DNA from 2 places in the Bradyrhizobium sp. CCGB20 genome. Region 2 is predicted to be linked to the other one. Evidence: riboswitches for the same ligand, from Rfam matches in the RefSeq annotation. Region 2 holds a riboswitch; the other holds the start of a gene.
What was found. Region 2 has a riboswitch for S-adenosylmethionine ahead of NLM15_RS42095 (O-succinylhomoserine sulfhydrylase). Riboswitches for the same ligand answer to the same signal wherever they lie in the genome.

Region 1 (3,408 bases), 320 kb from region 2:
CGTGGAGCGCACCGAGGCCCCCGCTTCGATCAGGGCAGCCTTGATTTTCTCGATGCTGGTCGCGCTCGTGACCGAGACCAGCAGTGCCGCGCCGTCAAAGGCGGTATCGGGCACCGCTACGATCTCGGCGAGCGGCGAGAGCGTCCGCGCGACCTCGGCGTTCCACCCGGACACGCGCACGCTGAAGGTCTCGACCTCGGTCACCAGGGCGCTGTCGGCGACGCGCGAGATCGCGAACACCGGCAGTGCGGCCGGATGGTCGGCGCGCTCGACGAAGGGCATCCGCGCAATGATCTTCGGCGCACCGTTGGCTTCCAGCTCCAGCCACCACGGCGTGCGGCTCGAGGTTGCCGAGACCAGCGCAAGGTCGCCCTTGGATTTCGCCACCGCCTCGACCGCGGCCTGCGCGCTGAAATGCGCGACGTAAGGCACGGTGAAGCCGAAATGGAAGCGCGCCGAATCGCGCATCGCGGGCTCGTTCACCGAGATGTCGGCATGCACGGAGAACGGCGCCTGGACATAGGTGAACGTGGAGATGATGACGCGCCAGATGCTCTCGACCGTGTCGAGCGGCAGGATGCCGCGATGGCGCTGCACGAGGTCACGCATCATGGCGGCCTCGCGCGCCGGGCGGAACGCCGAGCCGACCTCCTGGGTCTGCTTCACCTGGATCAGGCGGTCGATGATGTCGCCGCGCTGCATCAGCAGGCGATGCATGCCCTCGTCGATCGCGTCGATCTCCTTGCGCAATTCCTGGAGCGATGGTGGCGCGGGCGGACGTTGGGACATATCTGACAGGGGCTGTTGAGAGGCGTTTTAATGCGGGTCGGCCAAGTCGGTTGGTAAGGTCGGGGCCCGCTACGATCGATGTCCTGATTAGGCAGTCAGGGCGGCGAAAGCAAAGAGAAATGACGGCCTGTTTGGCTGATGAGACCGGGATGAAATTGGCTGATCCGGGCCGTGACTTGACGAAAACCGTCCAAGACAGTAGTTTTTGCCTGTTCCGTGGTCATTTGAGCCGGCCGGCTTGCAGCCACGTTAAAAAACTCGCTAAACAGGCCGGGGACCCTTTCGATCCCGGCCGAACCTATCGTTCAGGCCGGGTTTTTCATGGCCTGATGTCAGCGGCGGCTTAACAGCCGGTCGCAAACGAGGTCGATGTCAGAGATGGGTGGCGTCAAGTCCGTACCGAGCCCCGCGATCAGCGCCGACGACCGGTCGCATGAGGTGGATCATCCAAGCTCGCAGGTTGCGCAGTTCGGCGCCGACCAGCCGCTGCGGCTCGATTGCGGCGTCGATCTCTCCCCGTTCCAGATTGCGTTCCAGACCTATGGCGAGCTCAACGCCGATCGCTCCAACGCGGTCCTGATCTGCCATGCGTTGACGGGCGATCAGCATGTCGCCAACGTGCATCCCGTCACCGGCAAGTCCGGCTGGTGGGAGACGCTGGTCGGTCCCGGCCGACCTCTTGATCCTCAACAATACTTCATCATTTGCGCCAACGTGATCGGCGGCTGCATGGGCTCGACCGGGCCGGCCTCGATCAATCCCGCGACCGGCAAGGTGTGGGGCCTGGATTTCCCTGTGATCACCATCCCCGACATGGTGCGCGCGCAGGCGATGCTGATCGACCGTCTCGGCATCGACACGCTGTTTGCGGTGGTCGGCGGCTCGATGGGCGGCATGCAGGTGCTGCAATGGACCGCGGCCTATCCCAAGCGCGTGTACTCCGCACTCGCAATCGCCTGTTCGACGCGGCACTCGGCGCAGAACATCGCCTTCCACGAGCTCGGCCGCCAGGCGGTGATGGCCGATCCCGACTGGCACAACGGCCGCTACACGGACCAGGGCATCCATCCGCATCGCGGACTTGCGGTCGCACGCATGGCCGCGCACATCACCTATCTGTCGGACGCCGCGCTGCATCGTAAGTTCGGCCGCCGCATGCAGGACCGCGAGCTGCCGACCTTCTCGTTCGACGCTGATTTCCAGGTCGAGTCCTATCTGCGCTACCAGGGCTCGTCCTTCGTCGAGCGGTTCGACGCCAACGCCTATCTCTATCTGACCCGCGCGATGGATTATTTCGACATCGCCGGCGACCATGGCGGCGTGCTGGCGAAAGCGTTCGCGGGCATCGAGACGCGCTTCTGCGTGGTCTCCTTCACCAGCGACTGGCTGTTTCCGACCTCGGAATCGCGCGCGCTGGTGCATGCGCTGAATGCGTCGAGCGCGCGGGTGTCGTTCGCCGAGATCGAGACCGATCGCGGCCATGACGCCTTCCTGCTCGACGTGCCCGAATTCTTCGATATCGCCCGCGCCTTCCTGCAATCGGCAGGGAAAGCGCGCGGGCTCACCGGCAAGAATGACTGACAGGGACGGCTAGCGATGTCTGCACAGGAAGTGTTGCCGCTGGGCGGCGTTGCGACGGAGCAATCCGGCCAGTTTCGCGCGGACCATCTGCTGGTCGCCGAGATGGTGAAGCCCGGTTCGAAAGTGCTCGACGTCGGCTGCGGCGAGGGCGACCTGCTCCAGCTTCTGGAGACCCGCGGCATCGACGGTCGCGGCATCGAGCTGTCGCGCGAGGGCGTCAACCGATGCGTCGCCAAGGGCCTCGCGGTGGTGCAGGGCGATGCCGACACCGATCTCGTCAATTATCCCGACGACGCCTTTGATTACGTGATCCTGTCGCAGACGCTGCAGGCGACGCGACAGCCGCGGGTCGTGCTGGAGAATCTGCTGCGCATCGGCCGCCGCGCCATCGTGTCGTTCCCGAATTTCGGCTTCTGGAAGATGCGGCTCCAGCTCCTGATCGGCGGCCACATGCCGCGCACCGAGAACCTGCCCGCGACCTGGTACGACACCGCCAACATCCATTTCTGCACCATCAAGGACTTCGTCGAGCTCTGCGACGCGATCGGTGTCAAGATGGAGCGCGCCGAGGCGCTGGATCTCTACGGCCGTCCGCTGCGGCTGCGATTGCCGTGGTGGGTGTGGAATATGTTCGGCGAGCAGGGGGTGTTTCTGCTGAGCCGGGGCGGGCGGAAGTAAGGCTCGCAGACCCTCACGCCGAGAAGCGGCCCGCCGCTACCTCGTGCGGGCAACTAGACTAAAGTTCTCAATTCGGCAGCCCGCCAAAGTTGAGCCTCTCGGTTGCATGTCCTCGTTTCCTTAAGTCATAATGTTGCTGGGGAAACGGCTAAGGGCTGAGACTATGGGTAGAACGCTGCCGGCACTCGCTGTGCTGTTCAGTGTCGGCTTGACGTGCGAAACAGTATTCGCCCAGAGCGGAAGCGACATCGTCAACATCTTCGGCGGCCTGGTTCAGTCTGCCATCAACCAGGCCATCCAGGCCGAGTGGCGCAAGCTTCCGCCGGCCGAGATCTCCTGCATCGACGACAATCTCCGCCA
Region 2 (3,408 bases):
GCGTACTGGATGCCCCGGTGAAGCCGGGGCATGACAGTAGAGTGTGAAGCTACACCCGAAAATGCTTCGATAGTTTGAGGCCCTGCGCCTGGTAATTCGAGCCGATGCGCTGGCCGTACATCGCGTCGGGGCGTGCCAGCATCTTCTCGTAGACGAGGCGGCCGACGATCTGGCCGTGCTCGAGGATAAACGGCACCTCGCGCGAGCGCACTTCAAGCACGGCGCGCGCGCCCTGCCCGCCCGCACCGGCGTAGCCGAAGCCAGGATCGAAGAAGCCGGCATAGTGCACGCGGAATTCGCCGACCAGGGGATCGAACGGCACCATCTCCGCGGCGTAATCGGGCGGCACCTGCACGGCTTCCTTGGAGGCGAGGATGTAGAACTCGCCGGGGTCGAGGATCAGGCTACCGTCGGGACGCGCCGAGATCGGCTCCCAGAAATCTTCCACCGCATAGCCGGAGCGGCGATCGACGTCGACGACGCCGGTGTGGCGCTTGGCGCGGTAACCGACGAAGCCGTTGGCCTTCTCGCCGGAGAGGTCGACGGAGACGGCGACGCCGCCGGTGAGATCGGCATCGTCGAGATCGACGAGACGCTCGGTCGCGTGCAGCGCCTCGAGCTCGTCGACGTTGAGGATGGCATCTCCGGTGCGGAAACGTACCTGGCTCAGGCGCGAGCCCTCGCTGACCAGCACCGGAAACGTCTTCGGGCTGATCTCGGCGTAGAGCGGGCCGTGATAGCCGGCGCCGATCATGTCGAAGCGGCGGGTGCCGTCGGCGATGACGCGGGTGAAGACGTCGAGCCGACCGGTGGAGCTTTTCGGGTTCGCCGCCGCGACGATCTCCGGCGGCAGCGCCAGGCTCTCGAGCAGCGGCACGATGTAGACGCAGTTGGTCTCCAGCACTGCACCGTCGGTGAGGCTGAACTCGTGCAGCTTCAATTCGTCGATGCGCTCGGCAACGGTCGCACCCGGCCCGGGCAGGAAGCTGGCACGGACGCGGTAGGCGATGTCGCCGAGGCGAAGATCGAGGCTCGCCGGCTGGATCTGGCTTTCGACGAAGTCGTAGGCCGGCAGAATGAGCCCCGCCTCCGCCATCGCCGCGATCATGCGGTCGGGCAGGATACCATTGGCGTCGGCGGCGACCGTGAACGTCAACCGGGGGTCCTCATCAGGGGTCAAACGCATCCCGACATGCGGGAAATACTAGCGTTTTACGGCTAGCCGATGGACGTCTTGACGGAAAGGGCATTGCGGAATATGAGCATGACTTATCCCGTGGTGATTTGAGCCGGCCGGCTTGCAGCCACGTTAAATAAGTCGCTAAACAGGCCGGGGACCTCTGTGATCCCGGCCCGTGGTTTTATCCAGGCCGGTTTTTTTGTGACCGTTTTCGACGAGACGGTCATGTCGGAGGTACCTATGTCGAAGTCGACCGCCAACTACCGTCCCGAAACCCGCCTGGTCCATTCCGGCACCCTGCGCTCACAATATGGCGAGACGTCGGAGGCGCTGTTCCTGACCCAGGGCTACGTCTACAACAGCGCCGAGGAGTGCGAGGCGCGGTTCAAGGGCGAGGACCCCGGCTTCATCTATTCGCGCTACTCGAACCCGACCATCGCGATGTTCGAGCGCCGCATGATCGAGCTCGAAGGCGCCGAAGCCGCCCGCTCGGCGGCAACCGGCATGGCCGCGGTGACGACCGCGATCCTGGCGCCGCTCAAGGCCGGCGATCACGTGGTCGCCTCCCGCGCCCTGTTCGGCTCGTGCCTCTACGTCATTCAGGACCTGCTGCCGCGCTACGGCATCGAGACCACGCTGGTCGATGGCCTCGACCTCGACCAGTGGCAGCGCGCCTTGAGGCCGAACACCAAGACGTTTTTCCTGGAGAGCCCGACCAACCCGACGCTCGACGTGCTCGACATCCCCGGCATCGCCGAGATCGCGCACAAGGGCGGCGCACGGCTCGTCGTCGACAACGTGTTCGCGACGCCGATCTGGCAGAGCCCGCTCGCGCTCGGCGCCGACGTGGTGGTCTATTCCGCGACCAAGCACATCGACGGCCAGGGCCGGTGTCTGGGCGGCATCATCCTGTCCTCGGAAGCCTTCATCGCCGAGCACATCCACAATTTCATGCGCCAGACCGGCCCGTCGATCTCGCCGTTCAACGCCTGGGTCCTGCTCAAGGGCCTGGAGACGCTCGGCGTGCGCGTGCGCGCGCAGACCGACAGCGCAGCGCGGATCGCCGACGTGCTGGCGAGCCATCCGAAGATTTCCCGGCTGGTCTATCCCGGCCGCGCCGATCATCCGCAGGCGGCGCTGGTGAAGAAGCAGATGCGCGGCGGCTCGACGCTGGTCGGCTTCGAGGTGAAGGGCGGCAAGGCCGCGGCGTTCCGCGTGCTCAACGAGCTCAAGCTTGCCAAGATCTCGAACAATCTCGGCGACGCCAAGAGCCTCGTCACGCATCCGGCGACCACGACGCACCAGCGCCTCAAGCCGGAAGATCGCGCCGCGCTCGGCATCAGCGAGGGCTTTATCCGCTTCTCGGCAGGGCTCGAGCATCCGGATGATCTGATCGAGGATCTGACGGCCGCGCTGGAGAAGGCGTAACGGGCAAATGGCGAATAGGGAGTAGCCAATGGATCAGATTCCATTCGCTATTCGCCACTCACTATTCGCTCCATCTCACATCGGCCGGTACGTCCGCACGTCCGCGGGGACATTCACGCCGAGCTTGATCTGGCCGACGGAGCGGATGATGTCGTCGCCGAGGAGCTGGGCGAAGCAGGCGTAGCCCCAATCGTTCATGTGCAGGCCGTCGGCGATGACGAAGCTCTCCATCGGGATCGCCTGCGTCTCGTGCCAGTCGCGCATCACCTCGAAGCGAGGAAAGATGCCGACGTGACGGAGCTCGGCGACCTTGCCGAGCAGCTTCACCATCTTGCCGGCGCTCTCGGGACGCTGATTGACCGCCGGAGAGTATTGCGGATCGACCAGCACGATATCGGCGCCGCCGGCAGCCTGGATGCGGGAGATGCCGTCCTCGACCAGTTTTGCAGTGTCGCCGGGATCGAGATTGCGCAGCACCGCATTGGTGCCGACCTGCCAGATCACGAGATCCGGATGCACGTCGATCACCTCCTTCTGGAGGCGCTTCATCATCTCGGGCGCGTCCTCGCCGCCGACACCGGCATTGATGACGGTGATGTCGGCGGTCGGATATTGCCGGCGAAGCTGCGCGGCGAGACGGTTCGGATAGTTGAAATCGGGCGAGGTCGCGCCATAGCCTGCCGTCGACGATGAGCCGAACGCGACGATGACGACGGGCTTTCCGGCAACGAGCTTGCCCGCGACATGCGGCAGCGAGCCCATCGTCTTCGAGCCGCCCTTCGGCGCAAGGCAGGGCACGC

Region 1: it holds a riboswitch for S-adenosylmethionine, as region 2 does, so the genes downstream of both, NLM15_RS40510 (homoserine O-acetyltransferase) here and NLM15_RS42095 (O-succinylhomoserine sulfhydrylase) in region 2, are expected to answer to the same signal.

Annotation. Positions count from the first base shown of each region.
Region 1 is NZ_JANADN010000001.1:8,604,756-8,608,163, reverse strand. Features, by position in the region: gene NLM15_RS40515 (chorismate mutase) at 1-789, opposite strand, end outside; SAM riboswitch at 996-1,075, shown strand; gene NLM15_RS40510 (homoserine O-acetyltransferase) at 1,168-2,370, shown strand; gene metW (methionine biosynthesis protein MetW) at 2,386-3,048, shown strand; gene NLM15_RS40500 (hypothetical protein) at 3,212-3,408, shown strand, end outside.
Region 2 is NZ_JANADN010000001.1:8,921,935-8,925,342, forward strand. Features, by position in the region: gene NLM15_RS42090 (2'-deoxycytidine 5'-triphosphate deaminase) at 50-1,186, opposite strand; SAM riboswitch at 1,267-1,346, shown strand; gene NLM15_RS42095 (O-succinylhomoserine sulfhydrylase) at 1,421-2,608, shown strand; gene NLM15_RS42100 (SGNH/GDSL hydrolase family protein) at 2,684-3,408, opposite strand, start outside.